4 regions of the Mesorhizobium sp. WSM4845 genome follow, and region 4 is predicted to be linked to each of the others. Evidence: predicted binding sites of a transcription regulator. Region 4 holds the regulator's gene; each other region holds the start of a gene.
What was found. The regulator PhoB, encoded in region 4, activates phosphate uptake and scavenging genes when phosphate is short. The targets are predictions, from matches to a motif close to TGTCATNNANCTGTCAT.
Positions count from the first base shown of each region.

Region 1: a site for PhoB is predicted at 5,338-5,354, ahead of AC0L2C_RS12345 (BtaA family protein). Genes of this name have one in related genera too.
Region 2: a site for PhoB is predicted at 5,323-5,339, ahead of phnC (phosphonate ABC transporter ATP-binding protein). Genes of this name have one in related genera too.
Region 3: a site for PhoB is predicted at 3,341-3,357, ahead of AC0L2C_RS15265 (ceramide glucosyltransferase). Genes of this name have one in related genera too.

Region 1 is NZ_JBVVQA010000008.1:185,592-193,145, reverse strand. It holds gene AC0L2C_RS12360 (J domain-containing protein) at 1-544, opposite strand, end outside; gene AC0L2C_RS12355 (hypothetical protein) at 875-1,075, opposite strand; gene AC0L2C_RS12350 (hydantoinase B/oxoprolinase family protein) at 1,276-5,193, shown strand; gene AC0L2C_RS12345 (BtaA family protein) at 5,404-6,651, shown strand; gene AC0L2C_RS12340 (class I SAM-dependent methyltransferase) at 6,648-7,334, shown strand.
Region 2 is NZ_JBVVQA010000009.1:48,208-55,761, reverse strand. It holds gene phnG (phosphonate C-P lyase system protein PhnG) at 1-463, shown strand, start outside; gene phnH (phosphonate C-P lyase system protein PhnH) at 463-1,074, shown strand; gene AC0L2C_RS12780 (carbon-phosphorus lyase complex subunit) at 1,076-2,188, shown strand; gene AC0L2C_RS12775 (alpha-D-ribose 1-methylphosphonate 5-phosphate C-P-lyase PhnJ) at 2,185-3,096, shown strand; gene phnK (phosphonate C-P lyase system protein PhnK) at 3,093-3,869, shown strand; gene phnL (phosphonate C-P lyase system protein PhnL) at 3,872-4,579, shown strand; gene AC0L2C_RS12760 (DapH/DapD/GlmU-related protein) at 4,576-5,193, shown strand; gene phnC (phosphonate ABC transporter ATP-binding protein) at 5,409-6,266, shown strand; gene phnD (phosphonate ABC transporter substrate-binding protein) at 6,427-7,335, shown strand; gene phnE (phosphonate ABC transporter, permease protein PhnE) at 7,412-7,554, shown strand, end outside.
Region 3 is NZ_JBVVQA010000011.1:137,974-145,527, forward strand. It holds gene AC0L2C_RS15255 (2'-deoxycytidine 5'-triphosphate deaminase) at 1-552, opposite strand, end outside; SAM riboswitch at 678-755, shown strand; gene AC0L2C_RS15260 (O-succinylhomoserine sulfhydrylase) at 830-2,020, shown strand; gene AC0L2C_RS15265 (ceramide glucosyltransferase) at 2,067-3,221, opposite strand; gene apaG (Co2+/Mg2+ efflux protein ApaG) at 3,479-3,871, shown strand; gene AC0L2C_RS15275 (Hsp33 family molecular chaperone) at 4,069-5,079, opposite strand; gene argF (ornithine carbamoyltransferase) at 5,242-6,153, opposite strand; gene AC0L2C_RS15285 (acetylornithine transaminase) at 6,170-7,369, opposite strand.
Region 4 is NZ_JBVVQA010000014.1:79,382-86,935, reverse strand. It holds gene pstC (phosphate ABC transporter permease subunit PstC) at 1-340, shown strand, start outside; gene pstA (phosphate ABC transporter permease PstA) at 333-1,946, shown strand; gene pstB (phosphate ABC transporter ATP-binding protein PstB) at 1,959-2,774, shown strand; gene phoU (phosphate signaling complex protein PhoU) at 2,810-3,517, shown strand; gene phoB (phosphate regulon transcriptional regulator PhoB) at 3,534-4,223, shown strand; gene AC0L2C_RS17455 (hypothetical protein) at 4,403-4,654, shown strand; gene AC0L2C_RS17450 (hypothetical protein) at 4,797-5,180, shown strand; gene AC0L2C_RS17445 (ROK family protein) at 5,416-6,663, opposite strand; gene xylF (D-xylose ABC transporter substrate-binding protein) at 6,930-7,554, shown strand, end outside.

The sequences.
Region 1 (7,554 bases), on a different contig from region 4:
GCTCGATGCCGAGCACGACATACGGATCGGCCGCACCCAGATCGACGTGCCGGGCCAGAATGCTCTGGTAATGCGCCTCCTCGATCCGGAAGATCTCGGCGATGCGATGCAGGAACTGACCTTCGCGCTCGTGGACCAGCCCGTCGGCCTTGGCGATATGGAACAGCCCGTCGAGAATGTCCTCCAGCATCGCGCAGTTCGAATGGCCGGAGCCGCAAAGCTGCGCCATGCGCGCGGCATAGGTCTCGAAGCCGGCGATGTCGCGCTTGGCCAGATCGTAGAGCCGCGCCACATTGCGCGTCTGCTCCTTCGGCACTTCGAATATCTGCTGGAAGGCGCGCACCTCGTCCTGGGTGACGATGCCGTCGGCCTTGGCCATCTTGGCCGACAGCGCGATCATCGCCACCGAGAAAGCGACGCGCCGGCGCAGGTCAGGGTCGCCGGAGAAAACCGTGCGCACAGCCTCGACCACGTCGGCGACGCCGGACGAGGTTGAGGACGAAACGCGGGTGATGAAGTCGCCGAGGCGATCCCAAATCGACATGGGCACCTATTAGGGCTAACTGGCCGCCGCTATCAAGCCCACCGCTATCAAGCTGGAAGACAATGCCGCAGGGCCGGCCCAGCCGATTTCGCGGCCGCCTGAGCAGGCGGCCTCCCTGAGCAGCTGGCGCAACCGTCGATCATGGAAATTAGCAAGCAGCAGCGGCCATGGCGCGCGAAACTGCAAACCTTCGTCACCTCGCCATTTCGGCCCCTTCTGCTCGGCCAAAAAGTGACAGGCGAAACCGAGCTTGCGGCGGCGGCCGCAAGAAGACTGTCCTGAAGTCAGAAGGCCGGCACGATGCCGGCCTTCTGTTCATTCACATAAGAATTACTGCGCCGGCGCAGATGGCTGTGCCGGAGCCGGCTCGGCCGGCTTGGTCGCGTCGGGAGCCGGCTGCATCGGCTGTTCGTTCGCCGGCGGATTGGTGCTCTGCGTGGTGGTGGCGTCCCCGCCCGTGCCGCTGTCGCTGCAAGCCGCAACGCCAAGCAGGGCAAGCGCCGAAACCGACGCAAGAATGAGTTTCTTCATGACATCTCTCCTCTGATCACGCCCCCGCTACCGGTGACGATCGAGGACAGAATGCACCAAACGCCCCATGGGTTTCATAACGTTGCATTTCCGTATGTAACATCATCTGCTTTTGCGTTGCCGGCGAAGTCATGGCGAATTAACACCAGACCATGGCGAATTAGCACATTTGAATCAATAAAATGCCCGGGAGAGCTGCCGTGACCGCCAAATGGGATTTCTGGATCGACCGCGGCGGCACCTTCACCGATGTCATCGGCCGGGACCCGCAAGGCGGGCTGCACCCGCGCAAGCTGCTATCCGAAAATCCCGAAGCCTATGCCGACGCCGCCATCCAGGGCATTCGCGATCTGCTCGGGCTAAAATCCGGCGCGCCGATCCCATCCGGCCTGATCGGCGACATCAAGATGGGCACCACCGTTGCCACCAACGCGCTTCTGGAGCGCAAGGGCGACCGTGTGCTGCTGCTCATCACCAGGGGATTTCGCGACGCGCTGAGGATCGCCTATCAGGCCCGGCCCGATATCTTCGCCAAGCAGATCATCCTTCCCGAACAGCTCAACGAGCGCGTCATCGAGGTCGACGAGCGCGTGCGCGCCGACGGCCGCGTCGAAAGGCTGCTCGACATCGCCGCCATGCGCCCGGCCATCGAACAAGCCAGGGCCGACGGCATCGACGCGGTGGCGATCGTGTTCATGCATGCCTGGAAATATCCCGACCACGAAAAGGCGGTTGCAAAAGTCTGCAGGAAACTGGGGTTTTCGCAGATATCGGTCAGTCATGAGGTCTCGCCGCTCATCAAGCTGGTCGGCCGCGGCGACACCACCGTGGTCGACGCTTATTTGTCGCCGATTCTGGCAAGGTATGTGCAGAGGGTGGCGGAAGAGCTGGGCGTCCTCTCCCCCCTCGAGGGGGAGATGGCTGCGCAGCAGCCAGAGGGGGTCATCTCAGAAGGCACCGCCAGAGCGTCGAACCCAGTCGAGCCGACCCCACCCGGCGGCTTCGCCGCCACCCTCCCCTCGAGGGGAAGGGAATCCCCTCGCCTGATGTTCATGATGTCGTCCGGCGGCCTTACCGCCGCCGATATGTTCCAGGGTAAGGACGCGTTGCTGTCCGGTCCGGCCGGCGGCGTCGTCGGCATGGTCGAGACAGCAAAGCTCGCCGGTTTCGACAAGGTCATCGGCTTCGACATGGGCGGCACCTCAACCGACGTCGCCCATTATGACGGCGACTACGAGCGCGCCTTCGACACCGAGGTTGCCGGCGTGCGCATCCGCGCGCCGATGATGCGCATTCACACCGTCGCCGCCGGCGGCGGCTCCATCCTGCACTACGAGGCCGGCCGTTTTCGCGCCGGGCCAGATTCGGCCGGCGCCAATCCCGGTCCGGCCGCCTACCGGCGCGGCGGACCGCTGGCCGTCACCGACGCCAATGTCATGCTGGGCAAGCTGCAGCCCGACTTCTTCCCGGCCATTTTTGGACCCGGCCAGGACGAGCCGCTCGACATGCAAACCGTGCGCGAGAAATTCGCCGCACTCGCCGCCGAAATCGGCGACGGCCGCACGCCGGAGGCGGTCGCCGAAGGGTTCGTCACCATCGCCGTCGAAAACATGGCCAACGCCATCAAGAAGATTTCCGTGCAGCGCGGCTACGACGTCACCGAGTATCTCCTGAACTGTTTTGGCGGCGCCGGCGGCCAGCACGCCTGCCTCGTTGCCGACGCACTCGGCATGGAGGCGGTGCTGATCCATCCCTTCTCCGGGCTGCTGTCGGCCTATGGCATTGGGTTGTCCTCAATTTTTTCGTCGCGCCAGCAGGCGCTGCTGAAACCGCTGACGGAAGTGTCCAGGCCGGCAATCGATGAACTCATCGCGACGCTGCGCAAAGCCGTCATCGACGAGCTTGCCGCGCAAGGCATTGCCGAGGACGCCGTCGCCTCGAAACCGGTGCTGCAGATCCGCTACGACGGCACCGACACCGCGCTGCCGGTGAATTTTGGGCACGGTTCGATCGCACGGGCCAAGGCGGATTTCGAAGCCGCCCACAAGGCGCAGTTCGGCTTCGTCTATGACGACAAGCCGATGATCGTGGAATCGGTCGGCGTCGAAGGCATCGACAGCGGCGACGCCGGCCGCGAGGAAAGTGATTCAATCCTTGAGGACATCGCCGCAAGCCCTTCGGAAAATCGGCAAATCTTCATCGACGGCACTTGGCAAGACGCCGGCATTTTCCGCCGCGAGGCGCTCAAACCGGGGCACAAGCTTGGCGGCCCTGCCCTGGTCATCGAACCGAACCAGACCATCGTCGTCGAGCCGGGCTGGCAGGCCGAAATCACCGCCAGGAACCACGTGCTCCTGCGTCGCATCGAGAAAAAGCGCCGGCTGGCGGCGCTCGGCACCGAGGCCGATCCGGTCATGCTGGAGGTGTTCAACAACCTGTTCATGTCGATCGCCGAACAGATGGGCGTGACGCTGCAAAACACCGCCTATTCGGTCAACATCAAGGAACGGCTGGATTTCTCCTGTGCCGTCTTTGACCGCAATGGCGCGCTGGTGGCCAATGCGCCGCACATGCCGGTGCATCTCGGCTCCATGGACCGTTCGGTGGAAACCATCATTCGGCTGAACTCCGGCGACATCCACCCCGGCGACGTCTTTGCACTGAATGCGCCTTATAATGGCGGCACGCATCTGCCAGACATCACCGTGGTGACGCCGGTCTTTGAGGATGGGCGCCCCATCTCCCCCCATGTGGGGGAGATGTCGGCGAAGCCGACAGAGGGGGGCGCTGTCCCGCCAACGCCTCCAATTGGCGAGCCGGCATACCGCGAAGCTGAGCGCTCGACGTTGCCCCCCTCTGCCCTGCCGGGCATCTCCCCCACAAGGGGGGAGATCGGCCAATCGCCAAAGATCCTCTTCTACGTCGCCTCGCGCGGCCATCATGCCGATATCGGCGGCACCGCACCCGGCTCGATGACGCCGCTCGCCACCACCGTCGACGAGGAAGGCGTGCTGTTCGACAATTTCCGCATCGTCGATCGCGGCCGGTTCCGCGAGAAGGAGCTGGAGACGCTGCTCGCCGACCACCCCTACCCGGCGCGCAATCCGCATCAGAACATCGCCGACCTCAAGGCGCAGATTGCCGCCAATGAAAAGGGCGTTGCCGAGTTGCGCGAGATGGTCGCGCATTTCGGCCTTGGCGTGGTCGAGGCCTATATGGGCCATGTCCAGGACAATGCCGCCGAAAGCGTGCGCCGCGTGCTGGAGCGGCTGCCCGACAGCTCCGTATACGAGTATCCGACCGACACCGGCCAAATCATCAAGGTGAAGATATCGGTCGACCGGCAAAAGCGCGAGGCAACCGTCGACTTCACCGGCACATCGCCGGTCATGAAGAACAACTTCAACGCCCCCGAGCCGGTCGCCCGTGCAGCCGTGCTCTATGCCTTCCGCGTCATGGTCGAGGACATGATCCCGATGAATGCCGGGTGCCTGAGACCGATCAACATCATCATTCCCGAGGGTTGCATGCTGAAGCCGACCTACCCGGCCGCGGTCGTCGCCGGCAATGTCGAGACCTCGCAGCATGTCACCAATGCGCTGTTCGGCGCCATGGGCGCGATGGCCAATGCGCAAGGCACGATGAACAACCTCACCTTCGGCAACAAGCAGTACCAGTATTACGAGACGATCTGCTCCGGCTCGCCGGCAGGCCGGATGAACAACGGCCGCAGCTTTGCCGGCATCTCCGGCGTCCACACCCACATGACCAATTCGCGCCTAACCGACCCGGAAGTGCTGGAGTTGCGCTTCCCCGTCCTGCTCGAGGATTTCCACATCCGCGAAGGTTCCGGCGGCAAAGGCAAATGGAGTGCCGGCGACGGCACCGAGCGCACCATCCGTTTCCTCGAAAAGATGGAATGCGCGATCCTGTCTTCACATCGCAACCGCCCGCCGCAAGGCCTGGACGGCGGCGGCGATGGCGAGGTCGGCTCGACCAAGGTCCGCCGCAAGGATGGCCGCATCGAAGTCCTGAAGGCTTGCGACCAGACGCTGCTCGAGGCCGGTGAAGCCGTCATCGTGACGACGCCGACGCCGGGCGGATTTGGCCGCCTCTAAGGAGGCATCCAGAATTCGCTCTGGCGAGTCAGGTGGGGTGGTTTTCGAGAACCGAAGCGGAGCGGACATTTGGGTCCGTGAGCATCGGAAGCGCAGAAAACCGCGTCAGATGACCGCCGGAGTAGAATTATCGATGCCTCCGACTGTCACCGGCCTGTCATCCACCTGCGCTACCCGCTTGCGCCAGAGCAAACGGGGAATCGCCTTGTCATGACGGATGTTTCCGCAGAACTGGTTTTTCGCCGCGGCAAGCAAGTTGGCAAGGCCGTCTACCAGAACCGCCCGCTGTCGAAGGCAGGCCTCTCCGAGCGGCTCTTCGCCTTGCTGTTTTCCGGCCTCGTCTATCCGCAGATCTGGGAAGACCCCGACGTCGACATGGAGGCGATGCAGCTTGGCCAGGGCCACCGCGTCGTCACCATCGCCTCGGGCGGCTGTAACATCCTTGCCTATCTCACCCGGTCACCCGAAAGGGTCGACGCCGTCGATCTCAACGCCGCCCATATCGCGCTGAACCGCATGAAGCTCGAAGCGGTGCGCCATCTGCCGTCGCAGGGCGACCTGTTCCGTTTCTTCGGCGCTGCCGAGACCCGTCACAATTCGCAAGCCTACGACCGTTTCATCGCGCCGCATCTCGACCCGGTCAGCCGCCATTACTGGGAACATCGCAACTGGCGCCGGCGTCGCCGCATCGCCGTCTTCGACCGCAATTTCTACCAGACCGGACTGCTCGGCCTGTTCATCGCCATGGGCCACCGCACCGCCAAATTCTTCGGCGTCGATCCGGCCGGCATCATGGAAGCCAAAAGCCTGGCCGACCAGCGCCGCTTCTTCGACGACGAGCTGGCGCCGGTCTTCGAAAAACCGCTGCTGAAATGGGCAACATCGCGAAAAGCCTCGCTGTTCGGCCTCGGCATTCCGCCGGCGCAGTACGATTCGCTGATCACCTCGGGCGACGGCACCATGGCCAGCGTGCTGAAGGCCCGGCTGGAAAAGCTCGCCTGCGATTTTCCGCTGGAGAACAACTATTTCGCCTGGCAGGCTTTTGCCCGCCGCTACCCCAATCCCGGCGAGGCGGCGCTGCCTGCCTACCTCGAAAAACGCAACTACCAGGCAATCCGCAACAATGTCGACCGCGTCGCCATCCACCATGCCAATCTGATCGAATTCCTTGCCGGCAAGGATGCCGGTTCGGTCGACCGCTTCGTCCTGCTCGACGCGCAAGACTGGATGAACGACGACCAGCTCAATGCGCTGTGGGCCGAGATCACCCGTACCGCGTCGACCGATGCTCGCGTCATCTTCCGCACCGCGGCCGAACCCAGCCTGTTGCCCGGCCGGGTCTCGAATTCGCTGCTCGACCAGTGGAGCTATGCGGACGAGGCGTCGCGCGAATTCTCGGCCCGCGACCGTTCGGCCATCTATGGCGGCTTCCACCTTTATGTGAAGCAAGCCGCATGAGCGCGACCGACCTGCCGGCCAGGCACGGCGAACCGCCGGCCGGGCACGGCGAACTGATGGACGGCGTCTACCGCTGGCAGCGCCACGTCTACGACCTGACCCGCAAATACTACCTGCTCGGCCGCGACCGGCTGATCGCGGGGCTGAATGTGCCCGCCGGCGGCACCGTGCTCGAGCTTGGCTGCGGCACCGGCCGCAACATCGTCCTCGCCGCCCGGCTTTATCCCGACGCCCGCTTCTTCGGTCTCGATATTTCAGCCGAGATGCTGGAAACGGCCACCGCTGCCATTGCCCGCGAAGGTCTCTCCGGCCGCGCCAAGCTGGCGCGCGGCGACGCCACTGATTTCGACGCGAAGGCGCTATTTTCCGTCGAAAGCTTTGACCGCATTTTTGTCTCGTATTCGCTGTCGATGATCCCCGGCTGGGAGAAGACGATTTGCGCGGCACTTGCAGCCCTGTCACCCGGCGGTTCGCTGCACGTCGTCGATTTCGGCCAGCAGGAAGCCCTGCCCCGCTGGTTCCGCACGCTGCTGCGCGGCTGGCTGAGAAAATTCCACGTCGAGCCGCGCGAGGCCCTGCGGGACGTCCTGGAATCGGAATCTGCAAGAGTCGGCGCAACCCTTCGGTTTAGAACGCTTTATCGCGGTTACGCCTGGCTGGCTGTGACCAGGATCGCCATCTAGTTCCGCAGCCCAGAGGATTTGCTCTTTGACTGAGCCCTGTGGAGGGTCGCTGCCGACCGGCCTGCAACCGCCAATCTCCAACGTCTGCGATTAGCCATAAGCCCCCGCGCCTTCGTCATCCTAGGTCAAGCAAGGAGCGAAGCGACACGGCGCAGAACCTGGGTCCATTCCGTGACATCAGCCGAAGAATGCAGCGGCTCAGAACGAAAACAGCAGTGAT
Region 2 (7,554 bases), on a different contig from region 4:
GCGAGGACAGGAAGCGCGCGATCAGCAGCTTGAGCGCAAGGCCGTCATGGCGACGCTGGCGCAATCGACCGGCGACGATATCGTCCGTCTCTGGAACGAAGCCGGCCTGCCTTCGCAAGCAGAACTCCTGCGCGGCCCCGAAACCGGCCTGGTCACCGTGCGTGGCCGCATCGGCGGCGGCGGCGCGCCGTTCAACGTCGGCGAGGCGACAGTCACCCGCGCGACGGTGCGGCTTGCCTCGGGAGAAGTCGGCCACTGCTACGCGCTGGGCCGTGACAAGCAGAAAGCAAAACTGGCAGCGATCGCCGACGCGCTCTGGCAGGATCCCACCCGCCGCAACGAGGTCGAGAGCAAACTCATTGCGCCGCTGCAGGCCGCACTGGCCAGCCGACGTGAGCGGCGGCGCGCCGAAACAGCGGCAACGAAGGTCGATTTCTTCACCATGGTACGTGGAGAAGACTGATGGACATCGCAACCCAGGCGATCGAGGGCGGCTTTGCCGATCCGGTGTTCGACGCCCAGACGGTGTTCCGCGCCGTGATGGACGCAATGGCGCGGCCGGGCACCCTGCAGCCTCTGCCAGTCTTTGCCCGCCCGCCGGCGCCGCTGTCGGCCACCGCGGGCGCCATCGCGCTGGCGCTGTGCGACAACGACACGCCGCTCTGGCTCGACCTCGTTTTGCAGGCCCCAGCAGCGGTGAAATCCTGGCTCGGCTTCCACACCGGCGCGCCACTGGCCCACACGCCAGCCGATGCGCATTTCGCGCTGATCGCCACGCCGGCCGAGATGATGGCGCTCGACGGCTTTTCACAAGGCACCCAGGACTATCCCGACCGCTCGACGACGCTGATCCTGCAGGTCAGCGACCTTGTCTCAGGCGCCCCGCTGCTGCTCGAAGGTCCCGGCATCGAAACAACCGCGACAATTGCGCCGGCGCAGATGCCGCGCCACTTCGTCGAACAATGGAAGCAGAACAATCAGCGTTTCCCCCGTGGTGTCGACATTATCCTCGCCACCCCGGAAGGCGTTGCCTGCCTGCCGCGCACGACGCGCATCAAGACGATGGAGGCGTGATATGTATGTCGCGGTAAAAGGCGGTGAAGCGGCCATTGCCAACGCCCACGCCCTGCTCGCCGACCGCCGCCGCGGCGACCGTTCCGTGCCGGCGCTGCGCCTCGACCAGATCGTCGAGCAGCTGGCGCTCGGCGTCGATCGGGTGATGAGCGAAGGTTCGCTCTACGATCGCGAATTGGCGGCGCTGGCCATCGTTCAGGCGCGCGGCGACATGATCGAGGCGATCTTCCTGGTTCGCGCCTATCGCACCACGCTGCCGCGCTTCGGCTACACCAGGGCGATCGACACCGGCGCCATGCTGGTCGAGCGGCGCGTGTCGGCGACCTACAAGGATCTGCCCGGCGGCCAGCTGCTCGGCCCGACCTTCGACTACACGCATAGGTTGCTCGATCCCGAGCTTGCCGCCGGCGGCGATGTCGCCGAGCCGCTGCAGCGCGCCAGCGACGCGGAAGCCATGCCGCGCGTCTCTGCCATCCTTGCCCGCGAAGGCCTGATCGAGCCTGACGGCGACATGCCGCAGGACCATGTCCCCGGCGACATCACCCGCGAGCCGCTGGAGTTCCCGATGGCGCGCGACATCCGCCTGCAGGCGCTGTCACGCGGCGACGAGGGTTTTTTGCTGGCGCTCGGCTATTCCACCCAGCGCGGCTATGCCCGCAACCATCCCTTCGTCGGCGAGGTTCGCATCGGCGAGGTCGAGCTGGAACTCGACGTGCCGGAGCTGCCTTTCGCCGTACCGTTCGGTTCTGCGCGTGTCACCGAGTGCCAGATGGTCAACCAGTTTAAGGGCTCGGCCAAGGCGCCGCCGCAATTCACCCGCGGCTACGGCCTCGTCTTCGGCCAGAGCGAGCGCAAGGCGATGGCCATGGCGCTCTGCGACCGCGCGCTTCGTGCAACCGAATTCGGCGAAGATGTCGTCGCCGCTGCCCAGGACGAGGAATTCGTCATCTCGCATTCCGACAATGTCCAGGCGACCGGTTTCGTCGAGCATCTGAAGCTGCCGCACTATGTCGACTTCCAGGCCGAGCTCGACCTGGTGCGCCGCATGCGCGCCGAGCACGACGGCCGCGAAAACGCCGGCAAGGCCGATGAAAAAAGGGAGGCCGCGGAATGACCGCACAACCGACCGATATCGCCACCTACAACTTCGCCTATCTCGACGAGCAGACCAAGCGGATGATCCGCCGCGCGATCCTCAAGGGCATCGCCATTCCTGGCTACCAGGTGCCGTTTGCCTCGCGCGAAATGCCGATGCCCTATGGCTGGGGCACCGGCGGCGTCCAGGTCACCGCCTCGATCATCGGCCCGCACGATGTGCTGAAGGTCATCGACCAGGGCGCCGACGACACCACCAATGCGGTTTCAATCCGCGCCTTCTTCAAGAAGGTCGCCAATGTCGCCGTCACCACCGAGACGGCAAAGGCGACCATCATCCAGACCCGCCACCGCATCCCCGAACATCCGCTGACCACGGGCCAGGTGCTGGTTTACCAGGTGCCGATCCCCGAGCCGCTGCGCTTCCTCGAGCCGCGCGAGACGGAAACGCGCAAAATGCATGCGCTGGAGGAATACGGCCTCATGCATGTAAAACTCTACGAAGACATCGCCAGGCACGGCCGCATCGCCACCACCTACGCCTATCCGGTCAAGGTCGAGGGTCGCTATGTGATGGACCCGTCGCCGACGCCGAAGTTCGATAACCCGAAAATGCACCGTTCGCCGGCTCTGCAACTGTTTGGTGCCGGCCGCGAAAAGCGCATCTATGCGCTGCCGCCTTTTACCGACGTCGTCAGCCTCGACTTCGAGGACCATCCGTTCGAGGTGCAGACCTTCGACCAGCCCTGCGCACTGTGCGCGGCCGAAAACATCTATCTCGACGAGGTCATCCTCGACGACCATGGCGGCCACATGTTCGTCTGCTCCGATACCGACCATTGCGAGAAGCGGCGCGAGCAAGGGCATCGCGGCCACCTTGCGCCCGAGACCCCTCCTGCCCTGGAAAAAAGGGAGCCGGCGCAATGACGGACGAACCGCTGCTGCGCGTTTCCGCGCTGTCCAAGTTCTACGGCTCGCGCATTGGTTGCGAGAACGTCAGCTTCGATCTGTGGCCGGGCGAGGTGCTGGCAGTGGTCGGCGAATCCGGATCCGGCAAGACGACGCTGCTCAACTGCCTGTCGACCAGATTGCTGCCGAGTTCAGGCACCGCCAGCTACCGCATGCGCGACGGCCAGTTCCGCGAGCTTTACCGCATGAGCGAGGCCGAGCGCCGCTTCCTGATGCGCACCGACTGGGGTTTTGTCCATCAGAACCCCGCCGACGGGCTGCGCATGACGGTGTCGGCCGGCGCCAATGTCGGCGAGCGGCTGATGGCGGTCGGCGACCGTCACTATGGCAAAATCCGCGCTACCGCCGTCGACTGGCTGTCGCGCGTCGAGATCGACGAGGACCGTATCGACGACGAACCGCGCGCCTTTTCCGGCGGCATGCGCCAGCGCCTGCAGATCGCCCGCAACCTCGTCACCGGGCCGCGGCTGGTGTTCATGGACGAGCCGACCGGCGGCCTCGACGTCTCGGTGCAGGCGCGCCTGCTCGACCTGTTGCGCGGCCTGGTCACCGATCTCGGCCTGGCGGCGATCGTCGTCACCCATGACCTTGCGGTGGCGCGTCTGCTGTCGCAACGCATGATGGTGATGAAGGACGGCCGCGTCGTCGAAAGCGGCCTCACCGATCGCGTGCTTGACGATCCCCGTGCGCCCTACACCCAGCTTCTCGTTTCTTCCATTCTGCAGGTGTGATCATGGCAACCCCGCTCGTCGTCTCCGATGTCGCCAAGAGCTTCACCATGCATCTGCGTGACGGCATCAAACTGCCGGTCGTCGCCGGCGTGTCGTTCTCGATCAGGAGCGGCGAATGTGCCGTGCTCGGCGGCCCCTCCGGCGTCGGCAAGAGCTCGATCCTGAAGATGCTCTACGGCAACTATGCCGTCGACGCAGGCCAGATCATTGTCCAGCACGAGGACGGGCTCATCGATCTGGCGACGGCCAGCCCACGCACCGTGCTTGCCGTGCGCCGCCTCACGATCGGCTATGTCAGCCAGTTCCTGCGCACAGTGCCGCGCGTCTCGGCGCTGGATGTCGTCGCCGAACCGCTGGTCGAGCGCGGCGAGGACCGTGAGGTCGCGCGCAGCAAGGCGTGCGCCTTGCTGGCGCAGCTCAACCTGCCGGAAAAGCTCTGGGCACTGCCGCCGGCGACCTTTTCCGGCGGCGAGCAGCAGCGCGTCAACATCGCGCGCGGCTTCATCACCGAGCACCCGATCCTGCTGCTCGACGAGCCGACCGCTTCGCTCGACGCCAGCAACCGCGACGTGGTGATTGCACTGATCGCGGCCAAGAAGGCGGCCGGCGTCGCCCTGCTTGGCATCTTCCACGACCACGACGTGCGCGAGGCAGTGGCCGACCGCGTCATCGACGTGACCGCTTTTGCCGCCGGGAAAATCGCCGCATGACCCGAAAACTGTCGGAAACGCCGCTTGTCCACGAGACAGCGGAAGTCGACAACTCGACGCTCGGCCGCTGGACCGAAATCGCCGAACGCTGCCGGCTTTCGGAAAGTACGCTCGGTGACTATTCCTACATGATGCAGGACTGCAGCGCCTGGTGCGCGACGATCGGCAAATTCGCCAACATCGCCGCCAGTGTGCGCATCAACGCCACCAACCATCCGACCTGGCGGCCGACGCTACACCATTTCACCTATCGCGCCTCTGACTATTGGGACGACGCCGAGCACGAGAGCGAATTCTTTGCCCAGCGCCGCGCCAAACGGGTCACCATCGGCCACGACACCTGGCTTGGCCACGGCTCGACCATCCTGCCCGGCGTCAGCGTCGGCGATGGTGCGACGGTCGGCGCCGGCGCCGTGGTGTCGAAGGACGTCGCGCCCTACACCATCGTCGGCGGCGTGCCGGCCAAACCGATCCGCGAACGCTTCGACCGCCGCACGGCGGAACGCTATCGGGCACTTGCCTGGTGGGATTGGGACCACGCCCGCCTGCGCGCCGCGCTCGTCGATTTTCGCCAGCTATCGGCGGAGGCGTTTTTGGAGAAGCATGGCGGTTAGTGAATGGTGAATGGTCAATAGTGAATGGCGGCAGGGAAGCCGTTCTTGTCACCATTCACCATTCACCATTCACTTGATCGAACTGCGGCCGCCGGCTCGCCCCTTCCAAGCTGTGGACGGTAACAAAACTGACATCAATCCGACACCGCGGTTTCACGCGGCTGCGCTAGCGAAGGTTAACAGACCTTCGAAACGCGACTGGACTGGAACTGCCCATGTCAGCAACCTCAGCCACGCTCGAGATCCGCGGCGTCACCCGCCGGTTTGGCAGGAACACCGCCGTCAGCAATGTCGATATCTCGATCCCTCAAGGCCAGATGGTCGGCATCATCGGCCGCTCGGGCGCCGGCAAGTCGACGCTTTTACGCATGATCAACCGGCTCATCGATCCCAGCCAGGGCTCGATTTTCTTTGACGGCGCCGAAGTCTCGAGCCTGCGCGGCTCGCTGCTCAGGCGCTGGCAGCGCGATTGCGCCATGATTTTTCAGCAATTCAACCTGGTGCCGCGCCTTGACGTGCTGACCAATGTGCTGCTCGGCCGGCTCAATCACCGCTCGACCCTTGTTAATCTGCTCGGTGTCTTCTCCCGCGAGGAACGGGCCGAGGCGATCGCGGCGCTCGAACGTCTCGACATCGCCCGCACGGCGCTGCAGCCGGCCGGCACCTTGTCCGGCGGCCAGCAGCAGCGTGTTGCGATTGCCCGTGCCATGATGCAGCAGCCGAAAGTCATCCTCGCCGACGAGCCGATCGCCTCGCTCGACCCGCTCAACGCCAAGGTGGTGATGGATTCGCTGCAGGACATCAATCTGCGCGAGGGCCTCACCGTGGTCACCAATCTGCACACGCTGGATACCGCGCGCACCTATTGCAACCGCATCATCGGCATGGCCGCCGGCAAGGTGGTGTTCGACGGCCCGCCCGAAGAGCTCAATCGGGAGGCCGTGCGCATGGTCTATGGCGCCGACAGCAATGGCGGCGAAATCTCCGAGGCGATCACTTCGACCAGCGTCACCATCAAGCAAAAGATCGTCGCATCCGCCGGACCGCTCGAGCCCGCATTTCCCGGCTACTAGGTCCACGATCCGGCAAATGGATACCGGTATACGAGTATACGAAAGCAGACGACGAAAGAGCGCCTGGACCGCCAGTCCGCATCAAGGCCGGGCATAACAAAGCGCCGTCAAAATTCGAACGCTGCCGGCGCGATGCCGGAACCAACAGGAGAGACGCGAAATGTTTAGAAAAATACTTTTCGGTGCCGTTTCCATCCTCGCCATGGCGATGGGCGCAGTCCAGGCACAGGACCTGAAAGAATTCCGCGTCGGCATTCTGGGCGGCGAGAACGAAGCCGACCGCCTGCGCAACTACCAGTGCTTCGCCGACCACATCAAGCAAGTCCTCGGCGTCGAAAAAGTTTCGCTGTTCCCGGCCGCCGACTACGACGGCGTCATCCAGGGCCTGCTCGGCGGCACGCTCGACTTTGCCGAACTCGGCGCTTCTGCCTACGCCAAGGTCTATCTCGAAAACAAGGACGCGGTTCAACCGATCCTGACGACGATCCAGACCGACGGCTCGACCGGCTACCGTGCGGTCATGGTCGCCCGTGCTGATTCCGGCATCAAGACGCTCGCTGACATGAAGGGCAAGAAACTCGGTTTCGCCGATCCCGATTCGACTTCTGGTTACCTGATCCCGGTCACGTCACTGCCCAAGGACATCGGCATGGATGTGAAGAGCTACTTCGCGTCGACCGGTTTCGGCGGCGGCCATGAACAGCTTGTCCTTGAAGTCCTGAAGGGCACGTTCGATGCCGGCACCACCTGGGCCTCCGGCGTCGGCGACTTCAACGACGGCTACAGCTCGGGCAATCTGCGCAAGATGGTCGACAAGGGCGTCCTCAAGATGGATGACCTCATCGAACTGTGGCAGTCGCCCCTGATCCCGAACGGCCCGCTGGTATTGCGTACGTCGATCGACGCCGGCACCAGGCAGAAGATCACCGATTTCCTGACCAAGCTTCCGGAAACCGATCCGGCCTGTTTCTCGGCAATTCAAGGCGGCGATTACAAGGGCTATTCGCCGGTTACCCCGGAATTCTACCAGCCGATCATCGACGCCCGTAAGGCGAAGATCGGCTCGTAGAAACAAACTGCCACAACGCCGCCGGGGCCATGTGCCGCCGGCGGCGTTGCCGCATCAGGGGCCGGGAAAAACATCGATGAGTGCGACCGAAATTTACCGCGCGCCCACGCTTTCACCGGAGGGAGCCACCGTCGAGCGGCACTGGCGCGATCTTGCCGCCCGCCGGCGCCTTTACACGATCGGCGGCCTGGTTGTCCTGTTTCTTGCACTCTCCGGCTC
Region 3 (7,554 bases), on a different contig from region 4:
GACGAGCGTCTCGGCACGGTGCAATTCGTGCAGCTCGCTTTCCGACAAAAGCGCGTTGCCGGTGCGGAACCGGATCTGCGACAGCCGCGAGCCGGCGCGGACGACGATCGGAAAGGTGCGCGGGCTAACTTCGAGATAGAGCGGGCCGTTGTAGCCGGCAGCGATCTTGTCGAACTCGTGGCCGCGATCGGTCATCACGCGGGTGAAGATGTCGAGCCGCCCGGTCGAGCTTTTTGGGTTGGCCGAGGCGGAAATGTTTGCCGGAAGCGCCAGGCTCTCGAGCAGCGGCACGATATAGACGCAGCCCGTCTCCAGCACCGCACCATCGGTGAGATTGATTTCGTGCAGCTTCAGGCGGTCGAGTTTTTCAGCAACCCTGTGGTTGGGGCCGGGCAGGAAGGAGGCGCGCACCCGCCAGGCCTTGTCGCCAAGCCTGAGGTCCAGGCTGGCCGGCTGAACCTGGTCGGCGTCGAGCGCGCGCGGCGACTTCAGCGCGCCCGACTGGTACAGCGCGGAAATATCCTGATCCGGAAGAATGCCTGTCTGCCGCAAAGTCTGGCTCCGCTCGAAGGCCGGGCGTGGTCTCGTCTTGCCGCAGGTTCTTGCCGTGGAACCCGCTGGTACAAACCTCTTAATCATGCCGGCAATTGACGCAAGCGCTGCGCAGGTCTAAAGGATCGTTATCCCGTGGTGATTTGGCCGGTCGGCTTGCAGCCACGTTAAACAAGTCGCTAAAGGACCGTCGGGCCGAAAGGCCGTACGACCGGTTGCGACTTTCGCGGCCGGTTTTTTTGTGTTTGGACCATTTTTTTGTGTTTGGAACAAGGTGATGACGAGCAAAACGCGCAACTGGAAGCCTCAGACCGCCCTCGTGCATGCAGGAACGCTGCGTTCCGGCTTCGGCGAAACCTCCGAGGCGATGTATCTCACGCAAGGCTATGTCTACGACACGGCGCAAGCGGCGGAAGCCCGCTTCAAGGGCGAGGAACCGGGCTTCATCTATTCGCGCTATGCCAATCCGACGGTCGACATGTTCGAGAAGCGCATGTGTGCGCTGGAAGGTGCCGAAGATGCCCGCGCCACCGCATCCGGCATGGCGGCGGTGACGGCGGCGTTGCTGTGCAGTGCCCGGGCCGGCGACCACATCGTGGCGGCGCGCGCGCTGTTCGGCTCCTGTCGCTGGGTGGTCGAGACGCTGGCGCCGAAATACGGCATCGAGGCGACGCTGGTCGACGGCACCGACATCGCCAATTGGGAAAAGGCGGTCAGGCCCAACACCAAGTTGTTCTTCCTTGAAAGCCCGACCAATCCAACGCTGGAGGTCGTCGACATCGCAGCCGTAGCCTCGCTTGCCGATTCGATCGGCGCGCGGCTGATCGTCGACAACGTCTTTGCCACGCCCTTGCAGCAGAAGCCGTTGCAACTCGGCGCCCATATCGTCGTCTATTCGGCGACCAAGCACATCGACGGCCAGGGGCGCTGCCTCGGCGGCATCATCCTGTCGGACAAGAAGTGGATCGACGAGAATTTGCACGACTACTTCCGCCACACCGGTCCCAGCCTCTCGCCCTTCAATGCCTGGACGCTGCTGAAGGGCCTGGAGACGCTGCCGCTGCGCGTGCGCCAGCAGACGGAAAGTGCCGGCCGGATCGCGGACTTCCTCGCCGAGCGATCGGAAATTGTCCGTGTCATCTATCCCGGCCGCGCCGATCACCCGCAGGCGGCGATCGTCAAGAAGCAGATGTCGGGCGGCTCGACGCTGATCTGCCTCGACGTCAAGGGAGGCAAGCAGGCGGCCTTCGCCTTCCAGAACGCGCTCGATGTCGTACTGATCTCCAACAATCTCGGTGACGCCAAGAGCCTGATCACCCATCCGGCGACGACGACACACAAGAATCTGAGCGACGAGGCGCGGGCCGAACTTGGCATCGGGCCAGGCACGCTCAGGCTGTCCGTCGGACTGGAGGACACTGACGACCTGCTCGAAGACATCGAGCAGGCCTTGAAAGCCGCCAGGTAGGGATACGCGCCGAACTGCTGCGCTCTGATCTGCAAAGCAGGCGCCGTCAGGCGCCCGACGGCGTCTCTTCCAATTCCGCAACGGCGCTGGTTTGGATGGTCATCGTGTTGCCGCGCCAGTCGACGGCACCGCTGAGCCAGCCGCGCACCCAGATGGCGGGAAGCATCACGTCCCGCGCAACCATCGCCGGGATCATGCGCAGCGACAGGTGCCAGCCCTTGGCCGAGGCGAGAGCGCATTCCGGCAGATAGGCGACTATCAGCACGGCGATGGCGGTAGCCGGCAGGCTGAAACCGGCGCCTGCTGCCGCAACCAGCGCAAGCACCAGCGGCGGCGCCGCTCCGATCAGGATCTCGGGCGCGAAAAACAGTGGGAAGGTGACGCGACGCAGGCGTGCCCAGCGGGCCTGGCGCGACCAGATTTCGCCAAATGTGCGCAAGCCGAGCGGCTGTTCGAAGGGCGCGGCAACGAGATTGACGCGCAGTCCGAGCCCGTTGACCAGCTTGGTCGCGGCGGCATCCTCGGCAATCTCGGCGGCAAGCGCACGGATGCCGCCATTGGCGTCGAGCAATGGCTTGTTCCACAGCATGCTCTTGCCCTGGGCGAAACCGAGGCCGAGCGCCTCGCCGGTATATTGCCAGCGCGCCTGCAGCGTGTTGAGGAAAGCGCATTCGACCTCCGCCCAGAACCCGTCCGGCCGCGAGCCGATCGGCGTCGAGCAGACGAGGCCGGTGTCCTGCCGCCATGCCGTCATCAGATGCTGGACATAGTCCCTCGGCATCAAGACGTTGGAATCGGCAAGGATGACCCAGTGGTGGCGCGTGGCCTCCCAGGCCTTCACGCAATTGTTGAGTTTCGGATTGCCGCTGATGCGGTCGTCGCCGACCAGCAGCCGGGCCGGCACGGCCGGAAAGCGGGCGATCGCATCGGTGATCGGCCCGACCACCGGGTCATCGGCATGGGCGACGCAGAAGATGAGCTCATAGTGCGGCCAGTCGAGAGAGAAGGCGCGCTCGAGCGTCTCCTCGGTAAACGGCTCGACGCCGCGCGACGGCACGACGATCGACACCGGCGGCGCCTTGGCGGCTGGCGGCGTGATCCTGCCAGGCCGCTTCAGCTTCAACGAAGCCAGCAGGATGCTGGCGAGATTGACAACAAGCAGAGCTATGGAAAGCAAGGCGGCTGTGACTGTCAATTCCATCAATATCTGGTCGCTCCAGAAAAAACCGGCCGCATGAAAGCCGTTTTCAACAGTTCGACAGAATGCTGAGTCGCCCGGCCCTGCACACCATCCCCGGCCCTGCACACCATCATTGTCACGTGTCACTTAAATGACATTGTTGTTCGGCACCTGCGCTTAACAAATTCGGGCAACGATGGCAGACACCGGGGGACGCACCCCGTTGACCGAACTGCGGAGAGGGTCGAATGTTCCGTCTGCATAGTGTGGAGTGATTTATGTACAGCGCCGTCACGCGCGACATCGAAGTGCAGGTCAGGCCGTTCTATCTGGAAGATCGCTCCGACCCGTCGGAGAACCGCTATGTCTGGGGCTACCAGGTGACCATCGACAACCAGTCGGATGAATTCGTGCAGCTTCTGTCGCGCTACTGGCAGATCACCGACGGCACCGGCCGGGTCGAGGAGGTGCGCGGCGCCGGCGTTGTCGGCGACCAGCCTGAACTCAATCCCGGCGATAGTTATCAGTATACGTCTGGCTGCCCACTCTCGACGCCATCCGGCATCATGGTCGGCCACTACACGATGCGCAATAAGCGGGGTGAGACGTTCGACGTCGCCATCCCCGCCTTTTCGCTCGACCTGCCGGGCACGCGGCGGACGGTGAACTGAGAGAGATAGATGGCCGGAAGGTCGTGCTGCCCCTCATCCGCCTGCCGGCACCTTCTCCCCGTATAGTGAACGGGTAAAAGGGAACCCATCTATCAACTGGACAACCTGTCGCAACGCTGGCGCCCCCTCTCCCCGTTCTTCACGGGGAGAGGGTAAGGGTGAGGGGCAGCGCCAACGCTTCGTCGGTGATTTCAATTCTATTGAGCCGCAGCAAATTCCGCCGGGTCGAAGTCATATTGCTTTGAGCAGAATTCGCAGGCGACGTGAATGCCGCCATCCTCGGTGCTGTCCCTGATCTCGTCGGCGGAGAAGCCTCCGAGAATGCCGCGGATCTTCTCCCTGGAGCATGAGCACTGGTCGGCTACCGGCACGCCGCCGAAGACGCGCACGCCGTGCTCGTGGAACAGCCGGTAAAGCAACCGCTCGGCGCCGATCGTCGGGTCGATCAGTTCCGTCGGCTCGATGGTGCCAAGCAACGCCAGCAGTTCCTGCCAGGAATTGTCGGCCGGATCATGGATCTCCTCGCGCGGATCGCCGTCGCCACCCGGAAGGTCGGGCACGCGCATGCGTTCGGGCGATTGCGGCAGGAACTGTGCCAGGATGCCACCGGCGCGCCATTGCTCGCGGGCACCGCCGATGCCGGGCGTCAACAGCTTGGCCACCGAAAGCCTGAGATCGGTCGGGATCTGCTCCGACTGCCGGAAATAGGTGCGCGCGGCCTCCTCCAGCGTCTCGCCGTCGAGCTGGACGATGCCCTGATAGCGCTGCGTGTGGGCGCCCTGGTCGATGGTCAGCGCCAGGACACCGCTGCCAAGCAGCGTCCGCTGCGAGGTCTCGCCGGCAGACGTCAGTGCCTCCAGCCGGTCGGCGTCGAAGCGGGCATAGGCGCGCAGCGCATGCGGCGTGGAAAAATCCGCCACCAGCATGTCGACCGGCCCGTCGGTGCGGGTCTGCAGGATGAACTTGCCTTCGAATTTGAGCGAAGTGCCGAGCAGCACCGTCAGCACGCAAGCTTCCGCCAGCAAGCGGGCGACCGGCTCGGGATAGTCATGCCGGCCGAGGATCGCGTCGAGCATCGGCCCGAGCTGGACGGTACGGCCGCGCACGTCGAGCGGGCCGACCTCGAAGGGCACGACATGATCGTCGCCGGCGTAGCCGAATTCGCCGAGTTTGGGTTGATGTTCAGCCAATTGACGGGTTTCCAACATGACAAAGCTCCGGGGCGCGGCGATGCCGCCCTCCGGGGCGCATGCGTCGAAACGCGCTCGATTTGCGTGATGCGCCTGAGATAGGCATCACGCACTCCCGGATCAAGGCGGCCGGGATCAAGGCGGCCCGGATCACGGTGACCAGGATCACAGCAGCCCGGATCAAGCGCCGAGGCACCAGGCCAAAACCGCCTTCTGGGCGTGGAGCCGGTTCTCGGCCTCGTCGAACACCACCGAATGCGGGCCGTCGATGACTTCGTCGGTGACCTCCTCGCCGCGATGCGCCGGCAGGCAGTGCATGAACAAGGCGTCGGACTTTGCCTTCGCCATCAGTGCCGCATTGACCTGATAGGGTGAGAAGACATTGTGGCCGCGAGCACGGTGCTCCTGGCCCATCGACACCCAGCAATCGGTAACGACACAGTCGGCCTCGTGGACGGCCTCCTCGGGCGAGCGGGTGAAGTTCAACTTGCCGCCATGCGCCCTCGACCAGTCGACATGCTTCTGCGCCGGCTCGCTGCCTTCCGGCACGGCGACGTTGAGGTTGAAGCGGAACCGCGCCGAGGCCTCCAGCAGCGAATGCAGCACGTTGTTGCCGTCGCCGGTCCAGGCGATGGTCTTGCCGGCGACCGGGCCGCGATGCTCCTCGAAGGTCATGATGTCGGCCATCAGCTGGCAGGGATGGGTATCGTCGGTCAACCCGTTGATGACGGGGACGGTGGCGTTCTCGGTCAGCTCCAGCAGCCGGTCATGCGACGTGGTGCGGATCATGATCGCATCGACATAGCGCGACAGCACCTTGGCCGTGTCGGCGATGGTTTCGGAGCGGCCGAGCTGCATCTCGGCGCCGGTCAGCATGATGGTCTCGCCGCCGAGCTGGCGCATGCCGACGTCGAAGGACACGCGCGTGCGCGTCGACGGCTTGTCGAAGATCATCGCCAGCACCTTGCCTTCGAGCGGTTTTGTCCGCTCGCCAGCCTTGAGCCTTGCCTTTCGCACGACGGCATCGTCCAGCATAAGGCGCAGATCGCCCTCGGAAACGGCGGAAAGATCGGTGAAATGGCGAAGGCTCATGTGGGTCTTCCGACTGTTATTTCGCCGCAGCCGCGGCGATGGCGTCCGACAGGCCCCGGGCGCCGGCGCGGATGCGGTCGAGCGCCGCATGGATCTCGGCGTCGGTGACGGTGAGCGGCGGCAGCAGGCGAAGAACGTTGTCGCCGGCCGGAACCGCCAGCAGATGCTGGTCGCGCAACGCCATGTTCACCTTGGTGTTGGGCGCGGCGCATTTCAGGCCGAGCATCAGGCCGCTGCCTCTGATGTCTTCAATGACATCGGGAAATTCGTCGGCGACACCCGCCAGCCCCTGCTTCAGCAGCAACGCCTTGCGCTGCACATCCTCCAGAAAACCGTCTGCCAGCACGACGTCGAGCACGGCGTTGCCGACCGCCATCGCCAGCGGATTGCCGCCGAAAGTGGTGCCGTGCACGCCGGCGGTCATGCCGACAGCGGCCTCGTCGGTGGCGAGGCAGGCGCCCACCGGGAAGCCGCCGCCGATGCCCTTGGCGACCGCCATGATGTCGGGCGTGACGCCAGCCCATTCATGCGCGAACAGTTTTCCGGTGCGGCCGATGCCGCACTGGACCTCGTCGAAGATCAGCAGCAGATCATGCTGTTCGCAGAGCTGCCTCAGCCGCTTCAGCGACTGCGTCGGCACCGGGCGGATACCGCCCTCGCCCTGCACCGGCTCGATCAGGATCGCGGCGGTCTCTGATGTGATCGCCTTTTCGGCGGCGTCGATGTCGTCGAAGCCGACCTGGTCGAAACCTTCGACCTTGGGGCCGAAACCTTCCAGGTATTTATACTGGCCGCCGGCGGCGATGGTCGCCAGCGTGCGGCCATGAAAGGCGCCTTCGAAGGTGATAATGCGAAAGCGCTCGGGATGGCCCTTGACGAAATGGTAGCGCCGCGCCGTCTTGATGGCGCATTCCAGCGCCTCGGCGCCGGAATTGGTGAAGAACACCTTGTCGGCGAAGGTGGCGTCGGCCAGCCGCTCGCCCAGACGGCTCTGCCCCGGAATCTCGTACAGGTTGGAGACATGCCAGAGCTTGGCCGCCTGCTCGGTGAGTGCCGAGACCAGATGCGGATGGCTGTGGCCCAGCGAATTCACGGCAACGCCGCCGCCAAAATCGAGATACCGCTCGCCCCTGTCGGTGACCAGCCAAGTGCCTTCCCCATAGTCGAAGGCCAGGGGTGCGCGGGTAAAGGTCTCGAAAAGCGCCGAACCGCTCATTATATGCGTCTCCGGAACCGGAAAATCAAAAAGCCGCCAAAGCGGCGGCCTGTGCGGCTTATCGTGTTTTTCGGCCATGAAGTCAACGAAAACGTCGCGCAAGGACGCGCGGCAAGCTTTCCAGCGAGACGCCGGCTCATCAGCGACCGGGCAAGTTGGGGAAAACCGAAAAAACCGATTCGTGT
Region 4 (7,554 bases):
CCTCGGCGCGACCAAGTCGGAAACCATCCGCAAGGTGGTCCTTCCCGCTGCCCTTCCGGGCATCGTTTCGGCGATGCTGCTTGCCGTCAGCCGCGCGATCGGCGAAACGATGATCGTGGTCATGGCGGCGGGGCTGGCGGCAAACCTCACGGCCAACCCGCTCGAAGCAGTCACCACCGTGACCGTGCAGATCGTGACGCTGCTGGTGGGCGACCAGGAGTTCGACAGCGCCAAGACGCTTGCAGCATTCGCACTCGGCCTGGTGCTGTTCTGCATCACGCTTACCCTCAACATCGTCGCTTTGCGCGTCGTCCAGAAATACCGAGAGCAATATGACTGATGCGATCTCGTCATTCGGCGCCGTCGGACGGCCGGTCAGCATTCATACCGACGATGCCGCGAAGGCGCGGCTAAAGGGCCGCTACCGTACCGAAACGTGGTTCAAATGGCTCGGCGCCGCAGCTGTCGCGTTGGCCGGCTTGTTCCTTGTGCTGCTCCTGTCGACGATCGTCACGCAGGCGATTCCGGCGCTGCGGCAGAACTATGTGACGCTGCCGATCGATCTTTCAGCGGCCAAGGTCGACCCGGCGAAACTCGATGAAGTGAACTACGACGCCATCGCTCAGGAAGCGCTTACGGCAAAATTTCCGGATGTGAAGAGCCGCCAGGACAAGCGCCTTCTGCGCGGGCTGATTTCCACCGGCACAGGCGTGTTCCTGCGCAAGGATATTGCGGCTGATCCGGGGATGCTCGGAGGAACGGTGGACTATGCGGTTCCACTTGACGATTTTGCCGACCTCTATCTCAAGGGTTTGCTTGCCGACGTCGGTTCGGACGAAGCGATTTCGACAAGCGTCACGCCTTCGGAAACCAGCGGCGACATCGATCTGACCTTCGGCGACGATGCCATGCTGGCGCTGGCGCGCGGCCATGGTGCGACCGAGGGCGAAAACGGCATGTTTACGCTGACGAGCGGCGCGTCGTCGCTGCTGGTCGCGTTCAATGGCGGCACGGTCAAGCTGACCTCGCTGTCGTCTGCGGCCAACGGCACGGTGATCGCAAAAGGCACGGTGATCGAGGCGCTGGACAGCACGGCGCCCGCCGCGAGCGGCCAGGCATTCCTGCGCGTCATCGAGACGCCGGAAGCATCGCGAAAGATTTCGGACAAGGTGATCGTCTGGCTCGACACGCTGAAGAGCGCCGGCCTGATCGAAAGCCGGTTCAACTCGATCTTCTTCTTCACCGGCGCAAGCCGCGAGCCGGAATTGGCTGGTGTCTGGGGCGCGGTCGTCGGATCGTTCCTGACCATGATCGTAACCCTCGCAATCGCCTTCCCGATCGGCGTTTCAGCGGCGATCTATCTTGAGGAATTTGCGCCCAAGAACCGGCTGACGACGATGATCGAAGTGAATATCAACAATCTGGCGGCGGTGCCTTCGATCGTCTTCGGCCTGCTTGGACTTGCCGTATTCCTGAATTTCTTCGGCATGCCGCGCTCAGCCCCGGTGGTCGGCGGCATGGTGCTGGCGCTGATGACCCTGCCGATCATCATTATCGCCTCGCGCGCTTCGCTGCGCGCCGTGCCGCCTTCGATCCGCGAGGCGGCGCTTGGCATCGGAGCGTCCAAGGTCCAGACCGTATTCCATCACGTCCTGCCACTGGCGATGCCGGGCATCATGACCGGCACCATCCTCGGAATGGCGCATGCGCTCGGCGAAACCGCGCCGTTGCTGATGATCGGCATGGTCGCCTTCATCGTCGACATTCCCGGCGGCTTCACCGATCCCGCGACGATCCTGCCGGTGCAGATTTTCATGTGGGCGGATTTCCCGGAAGCGGGGTTCCAGCAGAAGACTTCGGCGGCGATTTTGATTTTGCTGGTGTTTTTGGTCATCATGAATGCCATCGCGGTGATACTGCGCAGGCGCTTCGAGCGGCGCTGGTAAGGAGTAGAGGATATGAACATCATGACGGAAGCCGGCGTCGAGCAGAAACTGAGCAGCGCAACCAACGCCCCTTCGATCAAGATGAAGGGCGAAAAGGTCTCTGTTCACTACGGCGAGAAGCGAGCTCTGTTCGACGTCGATCTCGATGTCCGCGAGCATCAGGTGACGGCGTTGATCGGGCCATCGGGCTGCGGCAAGTCGACGTTCCTGCGTTGCCTGAACCGAATGAACGACACCATCGATATCGCGCGGGTGAGCGGCAAGATCACGCTCGACGGCGAGGACGTCTACGATCCGAAAATCGATGTCGTCGAGCTGCGAGCTCGCGTCGGCATGGTATTCCAGAAGCCGAACCCGTTTCCGAAGTCGATCTACGAAAACGTCGCCTACGGTCCGCGCATCCACGGCCTGGCCAGGAGCAAGGCCGAGTTGGACGGCATCGTCGAATCGAGCCTGAAGAAGGCCGGCCTGTTTAACGAGGTCAAGGATCGCCTACTCGAGTCGGGAACCGGTCTGTCCGGCGGACAGCAGCAGCGTCTTTGCATTGCGCGCGCCATCGCCGTGTCGCCGGAAGTGATCCTGATGGACGAGCCCTGTTCGGCGCTCGATCCAATCGCCACCGCCCGCGTCGAGGAACTGATCGACGAACTGCGCCAGAATTATACGATCGTCATCGTCACCCATTCGATGCAGCAGGCGGCGCGCGTGTCGCAACGCACGGCGATGTTCCATCTCGGGTATCTGGTCGAGGAGGGCGCGACCGACAAGATGTTCACCAACCCCGACGACAAGCGCACCCAGGACTACATCACCGGCCGGTTCGGCTGAGCGGTCCGGCGAATTTCGAACACGAGGACAGCACCATGGGTGAACACACCGTCGCATCTTTCGACGAGGAACTGGAGCACATCGACCGGCTGATCCGCGACATGGACGAGCTCGCCGCCGCAATGGTCGCGGCCTCGATCCGCGCGTTGCTTGCGTCGGACAATGCGATGGCGCAGCGCGTCGTCTCGGACGACGCCATCATGGATGCGCGGCAGCGCGAACTCGACGACAGCGCCATCACGCTGATCGCCAAACGGCAGCCGATGGCGCAGGATCTGCGCGCCGTGGTTGGCGCAATCCGCATGGCCGGCGATCTCGAGCGCATCGGCGATCTGGCCAAGAACATAGCCAAGCGGGTCAGCGCAGTCGGGCAGAGCGCGACGCCGCGGAATCTGTCGCACGGTATCGATGCGATGGCGGATCTCGTTCTTGTGCAGCTGCGCGGCGTGGTTGAGCACTATGTGTCGCGCGATGCCGGCGCGTTGAAGGAACTGCGCGCCGACGACCAGAAGATCGACGTGAAATACACGGCGGTTTTTCGCGAGCTCCTGACCTACATGATGGAGGACCCACGCAACATCACCGCCTGCACGCACCTTCTGTTCTGCGCCAAGAATCTCGAGCGTATCGGCGATCATGTCACCAACATCGCCGAAAACGCCTATTTTGTCGTGACCGGGCAGCAATTGCCGGCGGATCGCCCGAAGCTCGACGAAACGACGATGTCGGCGCTGGCGACATGACAGGAGTAACCGGCCGATGATCGCGCCGCGCATCATGGTGGTGGAGGATGAAGAGCCGCTGGGCGTCCTCCTCCGTTACAATCTTGAATCCGAAGGCTATCAGGTCGAGGTGGTGACGCGCGGCGACGAGGCCGAAATCCGGCTGCAGGAAAACGTGCCCGATCTTTTGGTGCTCGACTGGATGGTGCCGGCGGTTTCCGGCATCGAGCTTTGCCGGCGCCTTCGGGTGCGCCCCGAAACCGAGCGGCTGCCGATCATCATGCTGACCGCGCGCGGCGAGGAGAGCGACCGGGTGCGCGGCCTTTCGACCGGAGCCGACGACTATCTGGTCAAGCCGTTCTCGACACCGGAATTCATGGCCAGAGTCAAGGCGCTGCTGCGCCGCGCCAAGCCCGAAGTGCTGTCCAGCGTGCTCAAGGTCGGCGACATCATGCTCGATCGTGAATCGCACAGGGTCTATCGCAAGAAGAGCGAGATCCGGCTCGGGCCGACCGAATTCCGGCTGCTCGAATTCATGATGCGCCACCCCGGCCGGGTCTTCTCGCGCAGCCAGTTGCTCGACAATGTCTGGGGCGAGACGATCTACATCGACGAGCGCACGGTGGACGTCCATGTCGGCCGGTTGCGCAAGGCGGTCAACAATGGTCGCATGCCCGATGTCATCCGCACCATCCGCGGCGCGGGCTATGCGATCAGGGAAGACTAGGTCGTGAACTCATAAATTCGGCATGACCGGCATGGGTGGAAAGCGGAACCGCGGCGACATACAGTAGTGGCCATGATGGTCCGCAAGCCGAGCCTCATCGAAATGGCAGTCCTAGCATCTCTTTGCGTTTTCCTCCTGTTGCTCGTCCTTGACTATCTCGAAGCTTCGAAGGCGGCCGCATGCTGGCCACCACCGGCTGCGCAGCGGTGCTATCCTTGGGGAATGACGGAGGGACCGAGGAGGGCGGCTCCTGGAACTATGCGAACAAGGAAATCTATCTGAGATCAGCATTGGTCCGGGTTGGTATCCCCGCAATGGCTATTTTGTCGCCCTTCGCTATGCGGGGTATTTGGACCGGACTGGTTGCCATCGCTATCATACTTGCCGCAGGATTCTACAGCGCGGAATGGATGACCGGGTTCTTGCTATAGCGACCTCCTAGCGAGATCAGATTCCGCCTCAATATGAAAGCCTCAGTCGGAAAGCGATCCATTGCGGACGCTTTCCGACTTGGAATACCTTCCCTTCGCAATCATCCTAATCACAAAGGCAACTTGCACCGGTGGAGTTCGGATGACGCGAGGTTTAATTCTTCTTGCATGGATTGTCGTCGGAGCGTGGACTAGTTCGGCATTAGCTCAAGATGCCACCGAGAAAACCTTTCCCCACGACATCACGCTTAGCGATGTAGCTCCCTTGAAGCTTGCAATCCGGAAGCACCTTGCCATCTCGACGGAACCAATAGTGTGGATCGCGATGGCTCGCATAGGAGAAAGTGGGGGTGTCTACCTTTGTGGGCTTACGAATGGTGGCAGCGTGTCGACCTCCATTCTCTTCTTTGCGCATAAGACAGATGGGGCTGTCGAAGTCGAAGAAATTGATAGTGACTCCAAAATCGATGGCAGGGCCAAAAAGCTTTGCGACACTCACGGCTTCCGCACCCCTATCCCCGGCTGAACCTCCGCAACCTTTAAGGACAGCTTCCCATTTCACCCATCTTGGTCATCCCCGCATTTATGAGTTCACGGCCTAGCTGATGGTTCAGGTGATGCCGGCCTGCGAACGGCTGATACCTGCGCTTCCGGTGCTGACGTACCCAAAAGTACGCTCCGCTCCGGTTCTCGGAACCCACCATTCTCGACTCGGCCTGACCTGAATCTCAACACACCCCAAGTCGCGACCCGGGAATCCTTCAAGCCACGTTCTTTCCGACCGAGCCGGCTCGTGCCTGGATGCTCGGCGCGAAAATCTCCTGGTCGACGAAGCTTAGCGCCCGCATGGCGCAGCCTTCGCGGATCAGCGGCAACTCGTTCGGCTCGGTGTCGAAGGAAATCGAACCCGAATGCTGGCCGCCGGCGGTCTGGGCGATAGCCTCGCGCAGCGCCGGCTCGATCAGGTCGAAGGCGGCAGCGCTGGCGCCGACCATGGCCACGGGCGCCGGATCGATCAGCGCGAACAGGCTGCCGAGCCCGAAGCCGAGCGCCTCGCCGGCCTTGCGGTAGGCTTCGCGCTCCGGTCCGTCCATCTCGCGCGCCCGGGCCGCCAGTGCCCGCATCTCGGCGTCGCTGACATCGGCGACCGGCTCGGCGTTTTCGCTCAATTGCCTTGCATTGCGCCAGATGGCGTAGTTGCCGGCATAAGCCTCGACGCAGCCGCGCCGCCCGCAGCGGCAAAGCGCGCCGCCCGGCCGATGGATCATGTGGCCGAATTCGCCGCCCGAGGAGTGGGTGCCGGTGAACAGCTCGCCCTTCAGCACCAGCCCCATACCGATGCCGTGCGAGAGCAGGATGGCGATGAAATCGTCGCGGTAGCGATCCGGGTGGCGCCAGCGCAGCGCCACGGCCATCATGTTGCAGTCGTTCTCCATGATGGCCGGGATGCCGAACTCGCGTTCCAGAATGTCGGCGAAGGCGATGTTCGTCTGCGGCGTGATCGGCGACCACAACATGGCGCGCGCGTGGGAATCGGTGATGCCCTGGATCGCCAGCGCGATGCGGGCGACGCTTTGGACATCGAGGTCGGGATCTTCGAGCCGGCGCCGGACGATGGCGACACATTCGCCGATCAGCTCGTCGCGCGACATGGTCAGCGTGTCCAGCCGGCGCTGTTCCTCGGCGACCACTTGTCCGGCATAATCGATGACGGCGACCGACAGGAAATTCAGCGACAACACGACGGCCAACACCGCAGCGGCTTGCGGATTGAGGCTGAGGCCGACCTGCGGCCGGCCGCGTTTCAGCGAAACCGTCTCGCTCGCCTTGCTCTCGGCCAGGATGCCTTCCTGGATCAGGTCGGCAGAGATCGCGGATATGGTCGAATGGCTGAGGCCGGTGGTCGCGGCGATCTCGGTCCGCGACGGCTGGCCTGCCCGGCGCACGGCCGAAATCACCATCGCCCGGTTGCGCCGGCGCAGATCGTCATGACGGATTCCCACCGACATTTTTTGTTTCCTCCTCATCGCCGCGGCCGCTCATGAATCGGAAGGCCGTCGGTAATGCCGACAAATACTGGCAGAAGCAGAAGGGGCTGTCATTATTTATTCCGAGCCTCGAAAAAAAGCCCGACAGGACCTCAAAATCCATCAGAATTGGTGTTGACAGCGGTTCGGCGTTGGACCAGTATTTTTTCGAGGCTCGAAAAAATAGAGCCTTTGTGCCGGCCTTCGGGCCAGTTGGTCGCGCCCTACGCGGCGCAGGGAGGAATATCATGAAGAGATTCGCAGCCGCCATTCTGGCGGGGGTCGCCATGTCGCTGACGCTCGCGTCGGCCGCGCAGGCCAAGGACAAGGTCATTGGCGTTTCGTGGTCGAACTTCCAGGAAGAGCGTTGGAAGACCGACGAAGCCGCCATGAAGGCGGCGATCGAGGCCGCCGGCGACAAATATATCTCCGCTGACGCACAGTCCAATCCCGGCAAGCAGCTGACCGACGTCGAAAGCCTGATCTCGCAGGGCGCCAACGCGCTGATCATCCTTGCGCAGGATGCCTCGGCCATCGGTCCGGCGGTGCAGAAGGCGCTGGACGAAGGCATTCCGGTCGTCGGCTATGACCGGCTGATCGAGAACAAGGACGTCTTCTATCTGACCTTCGACAACCAGGAAGTCGGCCGCATGCAGGCCCGCGAAGTGTTCAAGGTGGCGCCGGAAGGCAATTACGTCTTCATCAAGGGCTCGGGCGCCGACCCTAATGCCGATTTCCTGTTCGCCGGCTCCATGGAAGTGCTCAAGGATGCCATCGACAGCGGCAAGATCAAGAATGTCGGCGAGGCTTATACGGACGGCTGGCTTCCCGCCAACGCCCAGAAGAACATGGAACAGTTCCTGACCGCCAACG